Regions from separate parts of the Streptomyces sp. NPDC005866 genome, predicted to be linked through region 4. Evidence: riboswitches for the same ligand, from Rfam matches in the RefSeq annotation. Region 4 holds a riboswitch; each other region holds the start of a gene.

Region 1 (5,293 bases), on a different contig from region 4:
CAGCGCGCCGGCCACCGATACGTCGTGGAGAACATCGACCTGCCCGCCCTCCTCGCCTACCGCCGAAGCGGCTATACGACGCCGCACGCGCCCGGGCGGCCGAGCGGGACCGAGCTGGCCTGGCTCGCGGGTGACGACCCGCTGCCGTTCGTCACGATGCTCGCCCGCTTCGTACGTCCGGGCGCGAAGCACCTCTACCAGCTGTGGCGGACCAACCACCGCGGCTCCAGCACCTCCACGAAGTAGGCACCACGTTCCTGGGGAGGGACTTCGTGATTCAACCGGTAGCAGTCATAGGTGCCGGGCCCTTCGGCCTGTCCACCGCCGCCCATCTGCGGGCGCGCGGCATCCCCGTCCGGGTCTTCGGAGACCCCATGGTCAGCTGGCGTGACCACATGCCCGAGGGCATGCTCCTGAAGTCGACGCCCGCCGCCTCCAACCTCGACTGCCCGCAGCGCGGGCACACCCTCGCCGACTACTGCGACGCGGTGGGCACACGCAGGCTGGTGACCGACGAGGACATCATCCCGGTGGAGACGTTCATCGGCTACGGCGAGTGGTTCCAGCAGAAGCTGGTGCCCGAGCTGGAGCGGGTGCGGGTGGTTTCCGTGGACCGCAGCAAGGCAGCCGGGTTCGAACTCGAACTGGACTCGGGTGAGTTGTTCACGGCCCGCGCTGTCGTCGTCGCCACCGGCCTGTCGGGGCTCGCCCACCTCCCCGCGGAGCTCGTGAAAGTGTCGGCGGACGCGCCCACGGGACCGTTCTCGCACAGCTCCCAGCACCACGACCTCACCCGTTTCTCCGGCAAGGAGCTGATCGTCGTCGGCGCCGGGCAGTCCGCGCTGGAGACGGCGGCTCTCGCGGCCGAGGCGGGCGCCCAGGTGCGGGTGGTCTCACGCGGGCGCGGCAAGGTCGCCTTCGGCGCCCCGCCCTGGGACCAGCCCCGGCTGCGCCCTGAGTCCCCGTTCGGGCGGGCCTGGTCGCTGTGGGCGCTCAGCTACTACCCGCACCCCTACCGCTACCTCCCCGCCCGCACCCGTCACTACCTGGTCCGCCGGGTGCTCGGCCCGCTCGGCGCCTGGTGGCTGCGCGACCGCTTCGAGGGCAAGGTCCAAGTCCACGAAGTCGCCGGCGTGACCTGCGCCGACATCTCCGACGGCGCCCCGGTCCTCACCGTCCGCACCCACGACGGCCGCACCGACCGGCTCACCGCCGACCACGTCGTGGCCGCCACCGGCTACCGAGTGGACGTCGCGGCGATGGACTTCCTCGGCCCCGAGCTGCGCACCCGCGTCACGGTCAGCCGCGGCGCCCCGGAACTCGGCGCCGGATACGTCTCCTCCATGCCCGGCCTGTACTTCACCGGCCTGCCCGCGGCAGCGTCGTACGGCCCGGTGATGCGGTTCGTGTGCGGGACGCAGTTCGCCTCGCCGCGCCTGGCCAAGCACCTGGCTGCTACCCACGCATGACAACCGCCCGCCAGGCCGGGCCGGTTCGCCACCCGCCACCCGCTCGGGGGCCGGGCCGCCACCCGACCCCGAGGTCGCGCCACCACCACCCTCCCCCGGGGGCCGGGCGCCTCAACAGGTCCCGCCTCGCGTCCATTTCGGCGTCGTCGCAGTCCCCGTCGAACCAGAGTCCGAGCCGCCGGACCTCCTTGGTGCACAGCGCGCCGCCGACCGGGTCCTCGGGACAGTTGCCGAGCGTCTCGAAGCCGTCCAGGAGTCAACACGCCTAGTTCCAGCGCGCCTCGCCCGGGTCCGCCAGGTCCCTTTCGGCCTCGTACTGGCTCTCCGTGTCGCAGCCGGTCGCCACCTACGGTCTGCGATCGTCGTCATCGTCAACACGCTCAGGAACGGAACGACAGCGCCTAGGTCCCCGGCCTCGGATCCCGCGGGAACCGCTCCAGCACCCCGGTCGCCGCCGCCGGCAGATGCGCCCGGAACTCTCCTGACCGCTCCGTCACCACGGTCGCCCTCGTCCGATCGTTGCGATCAACCCACCGCCAACGTAACGCGCCCCACTGACAACGCCCCATCACGGAGAGAGCGGGCGCCGCTTGAGGCCAAAACACACAATGAGTCTCAGGGGCGTGCTGTCCGTATTCTCTGATCATGGTCCCACCCTCCCCGTACTCACTGATCGCCACCGACCTGGACGGCACGCTGCTGCGCGCCGACGACACCCTGTCGGAACGGTCACTTGCCGCACTCGCGCGGGCCGGCCGGGCAGGCGCCCGGCACCTCGTGGTGACCGGGCGCCCCGCGCCGAGAGTGCGCCCCCTCCTGGACGACCTCGGCTGCACGGGACTCGCGGTCTGCGGCCAGGGCGCGCAGGTCTACGACGCCGGCGCGGCTCGGATGCTGTGGTCGGTCACTCTGGACCGGGAGCTGGCGGAGACCGCCCTCGGCAAGATCGAGGCCGAGGTCGGGCAGGTCTACGCGGCGGTCGACCAGGACGGCGTGGACGGGCTCACGCTCATCGAGCCGGGCTATCTGATGCCCCATCCCACGCTGCCCGCGTTGCGCGTCGACCGGCGCGACGATCTGTGGTGCGCGCCCATCAGCAAGGTGCTGCTGCGCCACCACACCCTGACTGACGACGAGCTGGCGGCGACCGCCCGCTCGGTGGTGGGGTCGCTGGCGACGGTCACCATGTCGGGACCGGGGACCGTCGAGCTCCAGCCGTGCGGGGTGACCAAGGCGACCGGGCTCGCGCTGGCCGCCGGCCACCTGGGGCTGAGTCCCGAACAAGCCGTCGCCTTCGGGGACATGCCCAACGACATCCCCATGTTCGACTGGGCGTCCCACGGGGTGGCGATGGCCAACGCCCATCCCGAACTCAAGACGGTGGCCGACGAGATCACCTTGTCGAACGAGGACGACGGCATCGCCGTCGTCCTCGAAAGACTCTTCCGCTGACGGCGCCGGTCAGTACGCGCCGTGCACGTTGTCGATCGAGCCGTACCGCGCGGCGGCGTAGTTGCAGGCGGCGGTGATGTTCGCGACCGGGTCGTAGATGTCGAAGGACGTGCCGGCCACGTGGTAGGTGCTGAACGTCGGGGCGATCACCTGGAGCAGGCCCTTGGACGGGATGCCGGCGGCCGCGTTGGAGTCCCACAGGTTGATTGCCTGCGGGTTGCCGGACGACTCGCGGATCACGTTGCGGTAGATGCCGTTGTAGCTGCCCGGGATGTTCTTCTCGGCCATGATCGCGAGCGACTCGCGGATCCAGCCGTCGAGGTTGTTCGGGTACCCGGCGGTCGTCGTCGCGGCCGTCGTGGGGGTGGAGGTGGCGGCGGAGGCGGTGGTCGCCCCGATGAGCGGGAGGGCGAGAACGGCGGCGCCGGTGCCGGCGACGGCGAGCGTGCGGGCGATGCGGTTACGGCGGGGACGGCGGTGCTGAGCGGCAGCAGGCATGGCAAAGTTCCTCTCCGTCGCCTACGAGGTGAGCTGTCGGGTTCGGGCCCGGGGAGTGCCCGGCCGCGCCGCCCGAAGGCGAGGCGACTTCACCCCTAGCCGTTCCGGTACGACGTCCGTCACTGACGTCGGTCGCCCGGTCCGGCGACTTACCTGGTTCCCCCGCTCCTGCCGTGCGAATGGACTTGTCGATGGGTCAAGACGGGCGGCGGCAGGATTCGGCGTCCGCCCGGCGAGCGGGAACGTATGCGAGAGCACATGTCCGGAACAAGTGCCGGATTCACACAACGCACCGATTGACCTTGATCTGAGTCGTATGGGGCGCTTGATCCTTTGCGGCTGCCAAGCCTCAACTCGCCCACAGGAAACGGAAAGGGAGCCGCACTTGCCGTCATTGCGGCAGCCCTGCCCACGTGACCTACTTCACGGAACGGCAATTACGGCAAATAGGACATGAGGGGATTTGTGAAATCCGTCTTTCCGGGCATCAGTGGAAAAGCGTATCGTCGTCATTCGTGCGGATTGCCCCGATTGGGATGGGTGAAGCGGTGCGCACCACGGGCGATTTCGAAGATTGCCCGAATTGTCTTGTTCGGCGAAATTCCGGCTTGATGAGGGCGAACCGATGGGCTCGACCGGCAGTGGGCGGCCGGCCGCGGGTTCTGCTCATCCGGTTCATCTGGTCGTGTACGTCTCCGGCGCCCCCCGTGAACTCCGTACGGTCCGGGTATGCGCGCGTGCCGCTGATCGAGCGCGGCCGGGAGGCTGACGCCCGACGGCTCCGCCCGCTTGGGTGCCTCGAACCGCTCGGGTGCCTCCAAGGCGATCGGCTGGCCCAAGGTCCCGGAGCGCGCCGGAAGTTCGAGTGTGCTCTGCCGGTCGGCGTACGTGATTCCGGTCACCTTGGGGGAGGGGTCGGCGGGCTCGCCGAACAGGCGGCGGGCGGGGTGGCTGTCCGCGCGCTCATGTCCATCGCGAGGGCGGAACCTCCGCCGCACAACGCGTCGTTGTCATAGCGGCCGTCCGTGGAGCGGGCCACGGCGACCGCCTTGAGCGGCTCGGGCGCGAGGGCCGTCATTCGGAGGGAGATGCAGCCGCCCCAGGAGGTGCCGACCATGCCGACGTTCCCGTTGCGCCGGAGCCGCGCCGTCGGCCGCTCGACGGTCGCGGGCCTGTCCGCCGGCCGGGGACGTGACCGTGGCCCGTGGAGCAGTGGGTGGCGCCGGTGGCCTCGTGGGGTTGTCCGGTCGGTGAGCGGGTGGGGCGGCGTCTGGCCGGTGAGCCGATGGGGGAGGTGTTCGAGCGGCGCGCGTGGGCGGGCTCGGCCGTTCTTGGGTGCCTCGCGCGCGTGGGCGGGCTCATCCGTCCTCGGGTGCCACGCGCGCGTGGGGGGCGACGTCCGGACGGCGAAGGGATGCGGAGGTCCTCGTGTGTGGTCTCGTAGGGCATGGATGTACGGGTACGGTCGGCGCGATGTGCCCCCGTCGGCTTTGGCGGGCGGCGGACGGGGTACCTCCGGGCAGGTGACGTCAGCCGGGGAAGAGGTGACCGTTCGTGGTCGGCGGTCTGCCGGACGGTCCGGTGTCGGACCCGGTGACGGCGCTGGTCCGGGCCGCGGTTCACCCTCCGGTCCAGGACACGGCTTACGCCTCGGTTCGGGACAACTGTCGGTACTTCCTGTTAAGTCAGTGGATGTCAGGTCGTATCGGCTGATCAAAAACATACCGGTCGTGATCCGATAGTGCCCGGGGTGTAACGGTGGGCGCTATCGGTGATCGAAACCTGACCGGATACGCTGACTTGAGTGATGGCAGCGACCTATCGACAAACCGTGTAACCGCCAGTGGACACCAGCAGACAGGAGACCCCTCGTG
Region 2 (5,293 bases), on a different contig from region 4:
AACGCGGCGGACAGCTTGCCGAGGACGACGGCGGTGGGGCTGCTCTCGCCGCGTTCGATCCGGCTGATCATCGCCGGGGAGACACCGGAGGCGTCCGCGAGTTGCGCCAGGGTCCAGCGGCGGCGCTCCCGCTCGGTGCGGACCCGGGCCGCGATCCGCAGCACCAGGGGGTCCACCGGCGGATCTACTATGTTGGACATGAATCCAATATACGAGAGAGGCGGGACGGTGACGATCCGCCCGGCCCGCCCTGGTGACGCGGAGGCCGTGCGCGCGATCCGCAATGACGCGATCGAGCACTCGACGGCGCTGTGGACCGAGACCCCGCAGTCTCCGGCCGAGGGAGCGGCCTGGCTCGATGCCCATCTGGAGCGCGGCTCGGCGTTCGTGGCCGAAGTGGCGGGCGAGGTGGCCGGGTTCGCGGTGTACGGCCCGTGGCGGAACCTGGACGGCTACCGGCACACGGTGGAGGACTCGGTCTACGTCCGCGAGGGCCGGCACGGGCTCGGCATCGGCTCGGCGCTGCTGGGTGTGCTCGTCGCCGCGGCGCGGGAGGCGGGCCACCACGTGGTGATCGCGGGCATCGAGGCGGAGAACACCGCGTCGGTCCGGCTGCACGAGCGGTTCGGCTTCGAGCACGTCGGCACGGTGCGGGAGGTGGGCACCAAGTTCGGCCGCTGGCTGGACCTCACCCTCATGCGACTGCCGCTGGCCTGAGACGGCAACGCGCGTGGGGGGACGACCGATTAGGGTGACCGCGTGGCGAGAGTGCGGTTGAGTGTGGCCGAGCGGCGGGAGGAACTGCTGCGGGCCGCCATCGAGCAGATCCAGGCGCGGGGCGTGGCGGCGGTGCGAATCGCCGATGTCGCGTCGGCCCTCGGCGTGAGCAATGCGCTGGTGCTGTACCACTTCTCGACGAAGGAGAAGCTGGTCGCCGCTGCCTTCGCCTACGCCGCCGAGGACGACCTGGCGCATCTGAGCAAGCTGCTGGGCCGCCGTACGTCGGCGTCTCGCCGGCTGCGGGCGGCGGTGCGCTGGTACGCGCCGACCGGGCAGGCCAAGGGCTGGCGGCTGTGGATCGAGGGCTGGGCGGTGGCGCTGCGCGAACCCGCTCTGCGGGAGGTCACCAAGGAGCTGGACCAGCAGTGGAAAGCGGCGATCACCGAGGTCATCGCCGAAGGGGTGGCCGCCGGCGAGTTCCGGTGCCCCGACCCCACGGCCGCGGCGCTGCGGCTGACCGCCCTGCTCGACGGGCTCGCCGTCCAGCTCACCTCGTACCCGGGCGCCCTAGCACGCTCCCGGGCGCAGGAGTGGGTCGACGAGGCGCTGGCGCGTGAAGTGGGACTGCCCGTGGAGCAGTAAGGGGCGGGCCACCAGGATGCCGCCCCTTACACGCTCTTGCGGCCTCAGGCCACGGAAGCGATCCGCATCTTTATGTCGTCCGGGGAGAGCGCCCCCTTGGCCGTCGCATGGTCACCCGACGACTCGCCGCGCAGCCGCCGCCCGATCCACGGGACCAGGTACTCACGGGCCCAGTGCACGTCGTCGCGGCGGACCTCCAGGGTGCCGCGGGGCGGCAGCGGCGGCCACGGCTGGTCCGGGTCGGCCGGCACCTCGACACCGAGCACCTGCCCGGCGCGCAGCGCCACGCGGGTGTGCCCCTCGGGAGACAGGTGCAGCCGGTCGCCGTCCCAGGCCCGCCGGTCCTGCACGGTCTTCAGGGACCACAGGTCGAGGACCGGGCAGCCGTACCGGTCGGCGACGGCCCGGACATGCCCGTTGTAGGTGGCGATCTTGCCGCGCAGATGCCTGAGGACGGGCACGCCCCGGGTGTCGAATCCGGTGGTCACCAGTACCCTGCCGACGGCCTCGGTCAGTTGGGCCACGGCCCGTTCGAACCGCTCGGCCACCTCGTCGGGGTCGGTGCCTGGGCGGATGATGTCGTTGCCGCCCGCACAGAAGGAGACCAGGTCCGGGGCGAGTTCCACGGCCTGCGGCACCTGGTCCGCCACGATCTGGTCGAGCAGTTTCCCGCGCACGGCGAGGTTGGTGTACTCGAAGTCGCCCTCGGGCCGCCGGTCGGACAGGAGTACCGCGAACCGGTCGGCCCAGCCGACGAACGCCCCGTCGGGGCCGGGGTCGCCGACGCCCTCGGTGAAGCTGTCCCCCACCGCCACGTACGACCCGATCACTGATGCGTTGTCACTCTTCGAATCGTCTGCCACGTCGGGCCATGATTCACCGTTGACTGTGACCTACGCGACCGTAATAAGGGGTTGACGATCGGTGAGATAAGACACTTCTAAATACTTCACCAAGCGTGGAATAAGGCTCTGATCAGGGGCGTTGACGTGATGATCGTCAGGCTCGGAAGTTTCGCCGAACCTGAGAAAGCAACGCGCCGAAGGCCGGACCCGGGGATCGGGGGTCCGGCCTTCGGAGTGCGTGTCAGATCAGGCGTGCGTGTCGGATCAGCGGGGACGCCGGGTCAGGCGACGGCGAGGCCCTTCGTGCGGAGGTAGGCGACCGGGTCGACGTCCGAGCCGTAGTCGGGGGAGGTCCGGATCTCGAAGTGGAGGTGCGGGCCGGTCACGTTGCCGGTGGCACCGGAGAGGCCGATCTGCTGGCCCGCGGTCACGGTCTGGCCGACCGAGACGGAGAGCGCGGAGAGGTGACCGTACTGCGCGTAGTAGCCGTCGGCGAGCCTGATGACGACCTGGTTGCCGTAGGCACCGCCCCAGCCCGCCGTGACGACCGTGCCCGCGCCGACGGCCTTGAGCGGGGTGCCGGTCGGGACGACGAAGTCGACGCCGGTGTGGTAGCCGCTGGACCACATGCTGCCGGCCACGTGGTAGCCGGTGCCGACGGTGCCACCGGTGACCGGGAGGGTGGAACCGGAGGCGGTCGTCGTCGACGCGTGTGAGGAGGGGGCCGTGTTCGAGGACGACGACGAAGTGGAGGCGGACGACTGCGAGTCGGACCGCGCCTCGGACCGGGAGTCCGAGCTCGGGGTGTCCGACGTCGCGGCGTGGCGGCCGCCGAGCGTGAGCTTGAGACCGGGGTGGATCAGCGAGGGGTTGTCGCCGACGGCCTGCCGGTTGTCGGCGTAGAGCCGGTGCCAGCCGCCGTTGACGTTCTGCTCGCGGGCGATCTTCGAGAGACAGTCACCGGGCACCACCGTGTAGGTGCGGTGGGTGGAATCCCCGGTGGCGGACTTCTGAGCGGCTGACTTCTGAGCGGCGGCCTTCCGCACAGCCGTCTTCTCGACGCCCGGGAGCGACTGCGTGGCCTTTCCGGAAACGGACTGCGAAGTGGCCGCGTGGGCGCCGGTGGCCCCCATGAGCGGCAGAGCCAGCGCCGCGCCACCGGTTCCGGCGACGGCGATCGAGCGGGTGAAACGCCGGCTCTTGGGGCGGCGGTGCTTACCCTTCGCGGGCATGACGCATTCCTCTCCGGCGCCTGCGAGGTGAGCTGTCGGGTTTGGGCTGGAGTTGCCCGGCCACGCGTGGGCGCGTGGCTACACCCCTAGCCGTCCCGGGAACCGGAACAGGCGGTCATACCTGGTGGGTCCCCCGCTCCTGCCGTGCACGGGTGAGTGTGTGTGGGGACTCCGGGCGGCGGCAGGATTCGGCGTTCCGTCCGGATGCGGGGCGAACGTAAGCGAGCAAGACGCGCGCGGACAAGCGCCTGGTTCCCTCTGTCCGAGTTCCGCTTGATCCGTCACGGGAATTCCCGGTCACCCTCCGTGAATTCCAGCCTTCCCGCTTTTCCAATCTCCTTGAAAAGCACCGGAATTACGTGGACATGACGCGCGACGGACGGTCACGAATATGACGCTCCTCACGCACGTCACGCCACGCCCTCCCATTCCAGAGCGAGTTGCAATGAAGGCGCCAATTCAGACAGAAGGCTCAGATGCGGCGCAGCCGGAGGACCGTCGCATCCAGGTCGCCGCGCAGCTCTGTGCGCAGCCCGTGGTGCAACAGAACGGCGCCTCGGTGCACTTCGCCCGTTTCACGGCATTCGTAGGACGCTGCCGGATCGAGACCCCGCAACCGCAGCGCCGGCATCGGCTCACCGTAGCTCTGCGCCTGGAGCCAGGCGAGGACCACGGTCTCGTCGCCGAGTGTGTACTGCACCGCGCTGAGCCCGCCGGTCGGCGGCCGCAGCCGGAACTGGTCGCCGCGCTGCACCAGGGGGCGGATGTCCTTGTAGAGCTCCACCCAGCGGCCGGCCTCGGCGAGCTCCTCGTCGGTCCACCGCGAGAGGTCGCCGCCGACGCCGAGCGCCCCGGCCATGGAGCTGACGAAACGGAAACGCAGCGAGCTGACCCGGCCGTTGAGCTGGTGGTTCGGGCTGTCGGTGACCCAGGCGGACATCACCCGGGCCGGGTGGATCTGGCTGAAGCCGTGCTGGATGGCGAGCCGGTCCAGCGGATCGGTGTTGTCGGACGTCCACACCTCGTCGGTACGGCTCATGATGCCGAGGTCGATCCGGCCGCCGCCGCCGGAGCAGGACTCGATGGCGACGTTCGGGTGGGCCGCCCGGATCCGGTCGAGCAAGGCGTACAGCGCGCGGACGTGGTCGACCCACAGGCGCTGCGGGTACGGCTCGCCGGGCCAGCCCGCGTCGGTGAAACAGCGGTTGAAGTCCCACTTGACGTAGTCGATCGGGGCGCTGGACAGCAGGGTGTCGAGCCGCTCCCAGAGGTACTCCTGGACGTCCTCGCGGGCGAGGTTGAGCACGAGCTGATTGCGCAGTTCCGTCCGCTTCCGTCCCTGCTGGTACTGGACCCAGTCGGGGTGCGCGCGGTACAGGTCGCTGTCCGCGTTGACCATCTCGGGCTCGACCCAGATACCGAACTGCATGCCGAGGGCGTGCACATGATCGGCGAGGGGCTTGAGGCCCTTCGGGAAGCGGTCCGGGTTGGGGGCCCAGTCGCCGAGGCCCGCGCGGTCGCTGGTGCGGGCGCCGAACCAGCCGTCGTCGACCACGAACAGTTCGACGCCGATCGCGGCGGCCCGCCGGGCGAGGGTGGCCTGCTGCTCCTCGGAGATGTCGAAGGTGGTGGCCTCCCAGGAGTTGAACAGCACGGGCCGGTCGCGGTCGGCGTCCGGGATGATGTGCGCCCGCTGGTAGGCGTGCCAGGCGCGGCTCGCCCCGCCGAAGCCGCCGTCGGTCCACAGGCCCGCGAAGACCGGGCTGGTGTACGACTCGCCCTCCGCCAGCATCAGCAGGCCCGAGTCGTCGTAGCCGGCGCCGCCGGTGATCTGCACGCGCGCGTCCGGGAGTT
Region 3 (5,293 bases), on a different contig from region 4:
GACGTCGATGTCGAGGATCCTCTCCTCGTACGAGTCGTCGGGCGGCGGGGTCTTCGTGCTGCGGCGGGCCATCGCTGCCGGCTCCTTGCTCATGCGTGAACGGGATCTGACGCGGACCATTGTGGACCGCGGCACTGACAACCCGGGCCGGGACCCGGTCTCCGCGGGCCGCCCCCGGTGCCTCGGAGGCGTTCGAGAACGGGTGGGACGCAGGCTACGCGATCCGCTGTGGGCGTACGTCGTGCGGGAACTTCGCCGGGCCCCGGCACGCTTGCATACAGTGGCAGGACTGGCAGAAAAACCGCGGTTCGAGACCGCTCCAGCGAGCGAAGGGACGTACATGCCCATGGGTCACACGACCACGGCCGAGACAGGCTCCGGAGGCCTGACAGCGACCGAGCACCGCTTGGCCAACGGTCTGCGCGTGGTGCTCTCCGAGGATCACCTGACCCCGGTCGCGGCGGTCTGCCTCTGGTACGACGTCGGTTCCCGGCACGAAGTCCAGGGCCGTACCGGCCTGGCTCACCTTTTCGAGCACCTGATGTTCCAGGGCTCCGCCCAGGTGGACGGCAACGGCCACTTCGAGCTCGTCCAGGGCGCCGGCGGCTCGCTCAACGGCACCACCAGCTTCGAGCGCACCAACTACTTCGAGACCATGCCCGCCCACCAGCTGGAGCTCGCCCTCTGGCTGGAGGCCGACCGCATGGGCTCCCTGCTCGCCGCCCTGGACGACGAGTCGATGGAGAACCAGCGGGACGTCGTCAAGAACGAGCGCCGCCAGCGCTACGACAACGTCCCCTACGGCACCGCCTTCGAGAAGCTGACCGCGCTCGCCTACCCGGAGGGCCACCCCTACCACCACACGCCGATCGGCTCGATGGCGGACCTGGACGCGGCCACCCTGGAGGACGCCCGGGCGTTCTTCCGTACCTACTACGCGCCCAACAACGCGGTCCTGTCGGTCGTCGGCGACATCGACCCGCAGCAGACCCTCGCCTGGATCGAGAAGTACTTCGGTTCCATCCAGGCGCACGACGGCAAGCCCGCCCCACGCGACGGTTCGCTGCCCGACGTCATCGGCGAGCAGCTGCGCGAGGTCGTCGTGGAGGAGGTGCCCGCGCGCGCGTTGATGGCCGCCTACCGGCTCCCGGAGGACGGCACGCGCGCGTCCGACGCGGCCGACCTGGCCCTCACCGTCCTCGGCGGCGGCGAGTCCTCCCGCCTGTACAACCGGCTCGTACGCCGCGACCGGACGGCCGTCGCCGCCGGCTTCGGCCTGCTGCGGCTGGCCGGTGCGCCCTCCTTGGGCTGGCTGGACGTGAAGACCTCTGGTGACGTCGAGGTGCCGGTCATCGAGACCGCCATCGACGAGGAACTCGCCCGGTTCGCCGAGGAGGGTCCTACCCCCGAGGAGATGGAGCGTGCCCAGGCACAGTTGGAGCGCGAGTGGCTGGACCGGCTGGGCACCGTCGCGGGCCGCGCGGACGAACTGTGCCGGTTCGCCGTCCTGTTCGGTGACCCGCAGCTCGCCCTTAGCGCCGTCCAGCGCGTCCTCGCGGTGACCCCGGAAGAGGTCCAGGAGGTCGCCAAGGCCCGCCTGCGGCCGGACAACCGCGCGGTGCTGGTCTACGAGCCCAAGTCCCCGGAGGCGGTCGAGGACGCCGACGTCCCCGAGGACCCCGAGGCCGAGGCCACGGTCGAAGCCGCCACCGACGAGCACGACGACGAGGAGACGGCCAAGTGACCGAGCTCGCCACCATGGACTTCCACCCGCGGCCCCAGCCTGGCGAGGCCCGGCCCTGGGCCTTCCCGGCCCCCGAGCGCGGCACCCTGGACAACGGGCTGACCGTGCTGCGCTGCCACCGCCCCGGCCAGCAGGTCGTCGCCGTGGAGGTGCTCCTGGACGCGCCCCTGGACGCCGAGCCGACCGGCCTGGACGGCGTCGCCACGATCATGGCGCGTGCCTTCTCCGAGGGCACCGACAAGCACTCCGCCGAGGAGTACGCCGCCGAGCTGGAGCGGGCCGGCGCCACCCTCGACGCCCACGCCGACCACCCCGGCGTCCGGCTCAGCCTGGAGGTCCCGGCCTCCCGCCTGGGCAAGGGGCTCGGACTGCTCTCCGACGCGCTCAGGGCGCCCGCCTTCGCCGACAGCGAGGTCGAGCGGCTGGTCCGCAACCGCCTCGACGAGATCCCGCACGAGCTGGCCAACCCCAGCCGCCGGGCCGCCAAGGAGCTCTACAAGGAGCTGTTCCCGTCGACCGCGCGGATGTCCCGCCCGCGCCAGGGCACCGAGGACACCGTCGAGAAGATCGACTCGGCCGCCGTACGCGCGTTCTACGACCGGCATGTCCGCCCCGCCACCGCCACCGCGGTCGTCGTCGGCGACCTGACCGGCATCGACCTGGACGAGCTGCTCGGCGAAACCCTGGGCGCCTGGCGCGGCTCCACCGCCCAGCCCCGGCCCGTGCCCCCGGTGTCCGCCGACGACACAGGCCGTGTCGTCATCGTGGACCGCCCCGGAGCCGTTCAGACGCAGCTGCTCATCGGCCGCGTCGGCCCCGACCGGCACGACCGCGTCTGGCCCGCCCAGGTGCTCGGTACATACTGCCTGGGCGGCACCCTCACCTCCCGGCTGGACCGCGTCCTGCGCGAGGAGAAGGGCTACACCTACGGTGTCCGTGCCTTCGGGCAGGTCCTGCGGTCCGCCCCCGACGCCAGCGGCGCCTCGATGCTCGCCATCAGCGGCTCCGTGGACACCCCGAACACCGGCCCGGCCGTCCAGGACCTGTGGACGGTGCTGCGCACCCTCGCCGCCGAGGGCCTCACGGACGCCGAGCGCGACGTCGCCGTGCAGAACCTCGTCGGCGTGGCGCCGCTCAAGTACGAGACGGCGGCGGCCGTCGCCGGCACCCTGGCCGACCAGGTCGAGCAGCACCTGCCCGACGACTTCCAGGCCACGCTCTACCGGCAACTGGCCGCCACCGGCACCGTGGAGGCAACCGCGGCGGTCGTGAACGCCTTCCCGGTCGACCACCTGGTGACCGTCCTCGTCGGCGACGCGGCGCAGATCAAGGAGCCCGTCGAGGCCCTCGGCATCGGCGAAGTGACGGTCGTCGCAGCTGAGTAGCCGGACGAGCGGCACGCGCGCGTGAAGCGGCCCTGGTGACTGCCATGTCACCAGGGCCGCCGAATGTCCGAATTGGGGCGGAGGTTGCCTGTCTGCCCTGTGGGATGCGCGACAAAAACCGTGATCCGTTTGGGCATTGCGAGGACGCCCTCGTAGGTTCTTCCGGTCTGTCCGTCAGGCAGTGCGCCGCGCCCGCGGCACCGGACAGTCATCGCCGAGTCCCCGTACGGCGCGAGCCAGGGGAGCCGGGGACCCACGCAGTCCCTGGGGTGAATCGGGCGCCCGCGCGAGCCGCGAGGGGGCCCGTAGGAGACCTTCCTGCTCCGAACCCGTCAGCTAACCCGGTAGGCGAGAGGGAAGGAAAGGACCAGCCTCTACATGGCGTTCATGTGCGCCTCCGGGAAGCACCGCCGCCCCGGCCGGGTCAAGCGCACCACCGCGCAGGCCGCCGGCATCGCGGCCCTCACCACCACGGGTGTCATCGGCACCGTCTCGGCCGCCCCGGCGCTCGCCGCCGAGAACTCCGTCGAGCAGACCGGCCTCACCCCGGTCATCACGGTCAGCGACTCGATCGCCGACCAGATCGACGCCCAGGCCGCCGCGCAGAAGGCCGCCGCCGAGCGCAAGGCGGCCGAGGAGGCCGCGCGCAAGAAGGCCGCGGAGAAGGCCAAGAAGGAGCGCCAGGCCAAGGCGCGCGCCGCACGGGAGGCCGAGCGCAAGCGCCTCAACGCCTTCGTCGCGCCGATCTCCGACTCGTACGTCTCCACCGGTTACAAGACCGGCGGCTCCCTGTGGTCCTCCGGCGCCCACACCGGCATCGACTTCCACGCCGCCAGCGGCACGGTGGTGCACGCGGTCGGCACCGGCACGGTCGTCTCCACCGGCTGGGGCGGTGCGTACGGCAACCAGATCGTCATCAAGATGGCCGACGGCATGTACACCCAGTACGGCCATCTGTCGTCCATCGGCGTCTCGGTGGGACAGAAGGTCACCCCCGGCCAGCAGATCGGCCTCTCCGGCGCGACCGGCAACGTGACCGGCCCGCACCTCCACTTCGAGGCCCGCACGACGCCCGAGTACGGCTCGGACGTCGACCCGGTCGCCTACCTCCGCAAGCACGGCCTGAACGTCTGACACCACCACGGCGCCCCCTCGCGCGAGCCCGGCGCGGCCGCCCCGCGCGAGCCCGGCGCGCACCCCCCGTGCGCGGGCGCACGGGCGCACGCGCAAGACAGCCCGGCGTGCGCGCCCCGCGCGAAGCCCCGTGTGCGCGCCCCATCGCCGAGCACCGGCCGAGCACCGGCCGAGCACCGTATGAGGATTCCGCACGCGCGGCGGCGCGTACACCGCCCGGCCACGCGAGCACGGTGGTGAACATGTGACGTCACATGGCGAGAGCCCCGAAGCCCCGGTCCCGGAGTCGGGGCTTTCGTCGTTTTCGTGACCCCACTGTCCAAAAAATATGCATGGATTCCGGGCCGCCGTCGGAAATTCCGGCTCATTGCAATAGAGTCACGGAAGGACGTCACTCGGCGGCGTTTCACGGGGATTAAGGCGGAGGTCGGACATGCGTATTCCGGCGCACTCGGTATGCACGGCGATCCGGGACGACATCGTCGCGGGTGTCTACGAGCGCGGCAGCCGGCTCACCGAAGAACTCCTGGCCCGCCGCTACGGCGTCTCACGCGTCCCCGTCCGCGAGGCCCTGCGCACCCTGGAGGCCGAGGGCTTCGTGGTGACGCGCCGGCACGCGGGCGCGTGCGTCGCGGAACCCACCGAGCAGGAGGCCGCCGACCTGCTGGAGATGCGCCTGCTCCTGGAGCCGCTCGGCGCCTCCCGGGCCGCCCAGCGCCGCACCGAGGCCCACCTCAAGGTGCTGCGCGGACTCGTCAGGCTGGGCCAGGAACGGGCCCGCAGGGGCGGCAGCGAGGACCTGCGCTCCCTGGGCGGCTGGTTCCACGAGACGCTCGCCCAGGCCACCGGCAGCCACGCCCTGACCTCGACACTCACCCAGCTGCGGCACAAGATCGCCTGGATGTACGCCGTCGACGCCCCCGCCAACCCGGTGGAGTCCTGGGCCGAGCACGGCGCCATCGTGGACGCGGTGACGCGTGGCGACGGTGAGCGCGCACGGGCGATCACCGCCCTGCACACCGAGCGGTCC
Region 4 (5,293 bases):
GAGGGTACTTGTCCTTGAGCTGCCGGTCCTCGAAACCGGTGCAGCTCCAGGAGGCGTTGGCGTTGGCCGGGCCGTTGACGAAGGCCTTGGCGTCGCCGGTGATGACGCGCAGCAGCCGCGGCATCTCGGTGACCTTGGAGGTCGGGTTGCCCTCGAAGGTGAGCGTGACCTCCTTCGGCCTCACGATCTGACCGGCGTTGCCCTCGGTACCGCCGCCCGGGGAACCGGCGTCCCGTTCCTGCTTGCCGTTCTGGAGCCGCAGCACCGGCCAGTAGTACGTCGACTTGTCACCCTGGTCCGCACAGCTCGTGTCGGCGTTCGCGAGGTCGTCGTCGCCGGCGAAGGCGTTGTTGGACTGGTTGCCGACGTAGTCGTGGAAGTGGTGCGCGCCGTTGGAGACGCCGGGCGCGACGATCACGTTGTCCGAGTTGAACAGGCCGTTCGCGTTGACGCCACAGCTGGAGGCAAAGGTGCCGGTGGAGCCGCCGGACCGCTCGGCCGGGGTCGCGACATTGGGCTGGACGGTGGTGATGTCGGCGTAGTCGGCGGCTACCGGGCCGTTGCCGCCCTGGCCGCCGGCGCCGGCGGCCTGGCTCGGCGTGGCGCTGCCCTGCGGCGCCGCCGACTGCGCGCCGCCCTGATCCGAGGAGCGCAGGGTGCAGGCGGCGAGCTGTTCGAGGCCCTGGGGGCGGTCGCCCTCGCGGCCGATGGCGTCGGCGATGCGCTGCAGGGACGCGGACCGCTTCTCCTTCAGCGGATTCATGATCGTCTCGTCGGCGACGCCGGGGTTCTGCTGGACCGCCGCGGCCGACGTCTTGAGCTGCTGGTAGGCGGCCGCGATCTGCTGGTCCAGCTGCGCGAGTTCACCGTCGACGTCGGCCCGGGCGGCGTCGGGCACGTCCGTCAGCCGGCTGCCGACGTCGGGGCAGTAGACGGTGGGCGCGGACAGCACCTGACCTGTCGCGTTCTGCCCGGACCACTGGTCCGAACCACCTTCGGTGGCCGAGGCGTAGACGTTCACCGCGACGAGTCCTGCGCCGCCGAGCATCAGGGCGACCGCTGCGAAGGTCGCGCGTTGTGCTCCGGTCGGGCGTCTGCGCCTGTTGCGTCTCAAGGTCGTTCCCCTGCGTCTCGTGGGCGGCCGGGCATGGAAATCCCCCACCCCATACGCGGCGCGGCGCCACCGTGTTCAACGGCCCAACGAATTCACGGTGACTTCAGAGGAAACGGACCCCTCGGGCGGCCGACGGCGCCGCTCCGACGCCCGTACGACAGTGGTCGGCGTGCGGGTGAAATGCCGTCTGGCACGGCCGGATTCCGAACGCTACGACGAACATCACAAATACGTATCGGACATTACGCACGTCAACCTTCACACGAGTGACACAAGTTGGCTAAGTTGACGGGCAAGCCGCTCGGCTCTCCCCGGCGAATCCCGTCGGGCCGCGCGGCCTCCGCCGAGTCCGGTGCCCCTGAGGGCGATCCGGAGCCGGGGACCCAACCGAACCACTGGGGTGAATCGGCCGACTGCCCGCAGGGGCAAGGGCCGTAGGGCATGCCTTCCGGATCGACCCGCCCGAACCCGACAGCTAACTCGGTAGGCGGAGCACGGAAGGAGCACGACCCCCATGGCGCCCGAGAGCCGTGACGAGGTTCGACAGCGGATCGACAGCCTCTACGACCAGGCCGAGAACGCCACCGGGAACTACAACGCCACACGTGCGATGAACGGGGGCTCGCGGTCACGCGGTATCCCGCTGTTCAAGCGGCCCCGGCGCGACGACCCGGCCCTCGAGAGCATCGCCCGGGAGTGGTTCGACAGCGCGCGCTCGCGACGGGGGCCGAGTGTCCCGGCCGCGCTGCCCTCCGACCGGCAGCCCGCCCGGCCGGGCCCGCGGCGGCCCGTCAGCTCCGTGGCCGACGACCTGCTCAGCCAGTTGGAGGGCTCCGGCCCGTCCCGGCCGGAGCTGCCCGCGGGACCGTCCGCGAACGGTGACATCGAGGTCGTCCGCGAGTTGACGGAGCGCTCGAAGCCGGCACTGACGACGGGGTCCCCCGCGGCGCTGCCCCCGGGGCCGTCGAGCGCGCCCAAGGCCCTGCCCGCCGCCGCGCCGCAGCGGCCCACACCGGGCGCGTCCAAGACCAAGAACCAGCTCAAGATGACCAAGGCGCGTGAAGTGCTGTCCCGGCGCACCGGGCAGCGCGCGGTCGCGGCGCTCGAACCGGCCGCGCCGGCCCCGCAGTCCGCGCCGGGCGCGCAGTCCCCGTGGCCCACGGCCGAGGCCCAGGTCCCGGCGCAGCAGTGGCCGGCCCCCGTCGGCATGCCCGGCCAGTACGGCGACACCGGCTCGTTCCGGACGGACGCCCTGACCGGCACGGGCGCGTTCCCGGCAGTGACCGTCACGGACACAGGCGCGTTCCCGGCAGTGACCGTGACGGACTCCGGTGCCATCCCTGCGGTGCCGGCGACGGACACCGGCTCCTTCCGTGTCATGACCCCGGGCGCCGTCCAGGCCGTGTCACCGGCGGACACGGGCGGCTTCCGCGTGATGGCTCCGGGAGGTACGGGCACCTTCCCGGCCGGGGCCCTCACGGATGTAGGTGCCATGCCGGCCGTGGGCGGCCCGGCCGACACCGGCTCCTTCCGGGTCATGACGCCCGGCGCCACGGGAGCGTTCCCGATGCCGGCCGACACGGGCGCGTTCCCGGCCGCAACCCCCACCAACACGGGCGCCTTGCCCGTCATGGCTCCCACGTACACGGGCGCGTTCCCGGCCGCCGCGGAGACCGCCTACCCCACCGCCGCGTATGCCATGCCGCAGGCCGACTTCGGCACCGGCGCCTTCCCCGCGGCGCCCGCCGCCGACATGGGCGCCCACGCCGCCGGAACGCAGCCCGCAGCCGCCGCCTACGCCACCGCCCCGGCGATGACCGCGCCCCCGGCGGCGATACCCACGGCCGTGACGGACCCTCCGTGGGCGATGATGGCGTCCCCCACGGCGACGACCGCGCCCCCCACGGCGATGGCGATGGCCACCGCCGCCCCGGTCGCCACGGCTCCGCTCCCCACCACCCCCGTCCCGATCGCACCTGTCCCGACCGCACCCCTTGTGGTCACCGCCCCGCTGCCCACCACGCCCCGGGCCGCCTTCACCCCGGGAGCCGTCACCGACACCGGTTCCTTCCTCGTGCCCGGCGCCGCGACGGAGCCCGGCAAGGCCATGAGGGCGCTGGCGTTCGCCCGGTCGCAGATCGGGCGGCCGTGTGTCTGGGGGGCGACCGGGCCGGAGTCGTACGACTGCTCCAGCCTGACCCAGGCCGCCTGGCGCGCCGCCGGGGTGACCCTGCCGCGCAGTACGCAGGAGCAGACCTTCGCCGGCACCCCGATGACACTGGCCGCCATCGAGCCGGGTGACCTGGTCTTCTTCTTCGACGACGACAGCCACGTCGGGGTCTACGCGGGCAACGGCATGATGATCCACGCGCCGAGCCCGGGGGCGTCCATCCGCGAGGAGTCGATCTACAACGCCGGGGAGTCGGCGATCCACCGGGTGGTCCGCCCGGCCTGATCCCCGGCCGTCGAGGTCAGACCCTCCGCCGCCGTGTGCGCCAGCTCTCGTGGTGGTCCAGGAGGGTCTCCTCGACGGGCCGGTAGGTGAGGCCCAGTTCGCGGACGCTCCGGCTGTTGTCGACGCGGAAGCGGATGCCGAGGTGCTTGCGTATGTAGTCCTGGCTGAGGCCGAAGGACGGGCCGAGGATCCGTACCGGCCAGTGCGGGAGCGCGGTGCGTGGCAGACGCGGATCCCAGGGGTGGCGGGTGCGGATGATCCGGGACATCTCGTGGAACGACATCATGGTCTCGTTGGCCACGATGTAACGGCCCTTGGCCGCCGGGTTCTCGGCCGCCGCGATGTGCGCGTCGGCCACGTCGCGGACGTCCGCGGTGGTGAAGCTGAAGTCCGGGGCGCCGTAACGGAAGTAGCCCTTGAACAGCTCGTCAAGCAGGAACAGGCTGCCGGACTCGGAGGCGGGGGTGAGGGAGGGGCCGAGGATCAGGCCGGGGTTGATCGAGACCATGCGCCAGCGGTCCTGGGCGGCCTCGGCGTCCCAGGGCGGCGCGTTCGGCGGCCGTCTTCGCGTAGTGGTAGGGGTTGCCGGCCACCGTGCTGGTGGTGTTGAAGTACTTCTCCGTCAGGATCCCGCCTTCCGACGCATAAGCCGAGCCCGAGAGAGGCCATAAGATCGGCTTATGGGGTCATAGACCGGACCCGCGTACCAACTTAGGACTGCCTTAGTTTAGGCTTCCCGTTCGAGATCGATTGTCATCACTCGAAGGGAACCTGATCATGCCGCGCCCCCTGCGGGTAGCCATCGTCGGAGCCGGCCCCGCCGGGATCTACGCCGCCGACGCCCTGCTCAAGTCCGAGGCGGCCACCGAGCCCGGCGTGTCCATCGACCTCTTCGAGCGGATGCCCGCGCCGTTCGGCCTGATCCGTTACGGCGTCGCCCCTGACCATCCGCGCATCAAGGGCATCATCACGGCCCTGCACCAGGTGCTCGACAAGCCCCAGATCCGGCTGTTCGGCAACGTGGACTACCCGACCGACATCAGCCTCGACGACCTGCGCACCTTCTACGACGCCGTGATCTTCTCGACCGGCGCGACCGCCGACCGCGAGCTGCGCATACCCGGCATCGAGCTGGACGGCTCCTACGGCGCCGCCGACTTCGTCTCCTGGTACGACGGCCACCCGGACGTGCCGCGCACCTGGCCGCTTCAGGCCGAGAAGGTCGCGGTCCTGGGCGTCGGCAACGTGGCCCTGGACGTGGCCCGCATCCTCGCCAAGACCGCCGGCGAACTGCTGCCGACCGAGATCCCGCCGAACGTCTACGACGGCCTGAAGGCCAACAAGGCGCTTGAGGTGCACGTCTTTGGCCGCCGTGGCCCGGCGCAGGCCAAGTTCTCCCCGATGGAGCTGCGGGAGCTGGACCACTCCCCCAACATCGAGGTCATCGTCGACCCCGAGGACATCGACTACGACGAGGGCTCGATCGAGACCCGGCGCGGCAACAAGCAGGCCGACATGGTCGCCAAGACCCTGGAGAACTGGGCGATCCGCGATGTCGGCAACCGCCCGCACAAGCTCTTCCTGCACTTCTTCGAGTCGCCGACCGAGATCCTCGGCGAGGACGGCAAGGTCACCGGCCTGCGCACCGAGCGCACCGCCCTGGACGGCACCGGCAACGTGAAGGGCACCGGCGAGTTCAAGGACTGGGACGTCACGGCGGTCTA

The links. A riboswitch is a leader RNA that binds a small molecule or an ion and turns the genes downstream of it on or off. The one in region 4 is predicted to bind cyclic di-AMP.
Region 1: it holds a riboswitch for cyclic di-AMP, as region 4 does, so the genes downstream of both, ABZ396_RS19845 (transglycosylase SLT domain-containing protein) here and ABZ396_RS27010 (NlpC/P60 family protein) in region 4, are expected to answer to the same signal.
Region 2: it holds a riboswitch for cyclic di-AMP, as region 4 does, so the genes downstream of both, ABZ396_RS29220 (LysM peptidoglycan-binding domain-containing M23 family metallopeptidase) here and ABZ396_RS27010 (NlpC/P60 family protein) in region 4, are expected to answer to the same signal.
Region 3: it holds a riboswitch for cyclic di-AMP, as region 4 does, so the genes downstream of both, ABZ396_RS15880 (M23 family metallopeptidase) here and ABZ396_RS27010 (NlpC/P60 family protein) in region 4, are expected to answer to the same signal.

What each region holds. Positions count from the first base shown of each region.
Region 1 is NZ_JBEXWP010000012.1:160,523-165,815, forward strand. Features, by position in the region: gene ABZ396_RS19830 (ATP-grasp domain-containing protein) at 1-246, shown strand, start outside; gene ABZ396_RS19835 (FAD-dependent oxidoreductase) at 273-1,469, shown strand; gene ABZ396_RS19840 (HAD family hydrolase) at 2,115-2,921, shown strand; gene ABZ396_RS19845 (transglycosylase SLT domain-containing protein) at 2,931-3,419, opposite strand; cyclic di-AMP (ydaO/yuaA leader) riboswitch at 3,423-3,620, opposite strand; gene ABZ396_RS19850 (CocE/NonD family hydrolase) at 4,318-5,142, opposite strand; gene ABZ396_RS19855 (polyprenyl synthetase family protein) at 5,291-5,293, shown strand, end outside.
Region 2 is NZ_JBEXWP010000023.1:5,096-10,388, forward strand. Features, by position in the region: gene ABZ396_RS29200 (helix-turn-helix domain-containing protein) at 1-200, opposite strand, end outside; gene ABZ396_RS29205 (N-acetyltransferase family protein) at 199-717, shown strand; gene ABZ396_RS29210 (TetR family transcriptional regulator C-terminal domain-containing protein) at 760-1,362, shown strand; gene ABZ396_RS29215 (SGNH/GDSL hydrolase family protein) at 1,407-2,192, opposite strand; gene ABZ396_RS29220 (LysM peptidoglycan-binding domain-containing M23 family metallopeptidase) at 2,489-3,439, opposite strand; cyclic di-AMP (ydaO/yuaA leader) riboswitch at 3,444-3,604, opposite strand; gene ABZ396_RS29225 (alpha-galactosidase) at 3,912-5,293, opposite strand, start outside.
Region 3 is NZ_JBEXWP010000009.1:135,512-140,804, forward strand. Features, by position in the region: gene ABZ396_RS15865 (DNA topoisomerase IV subunit A) at 1-72, opposite strand, end outside; gene ABZ396_RS15870 (pitrilysin family protein) at 341-1,744, shown strand; gene ABZ396_RS15875 (pitrilysin family protein) at 1,741-3,129, shown strand; cyclic di-AMP (ydaO/yuaA leader) riboswitch at 3,332-3,495, shown strand; gene ABZ396_RS15880 (M23 family metallopeptidase) at 3,508-4,263, shown strand; gene ABZ396_RS15885 (GntR family transcriptional regulator) at 4,697-5,293, shown strand, end outside.
Region 4 is NZ_JBEXWP010000020.1:55,218-60,510, forward strand. Features, by position in the region: partial or broken gene ABZ396_RS27005 (DUF1996 domain-containing protein) at 1-1,048, opposite strand, end outside; cyclic di-AMP (ydaO/yuaA leader) riboswitch at 1,446-1,620, shown strand; gene ABZ396_RS27010 (NlpC/P60 family protein) at 1,629-3,569, shown strand; partial or broken gene ABZ396_RS27015 (NAD-dependent epimerase/dehydratase family protein) at 3,586-4,213, opposite strand; gene ABZ396_RS27020 (FAD-dependent oxidoreductase) at 4,347-5,293, shown strand, end outside.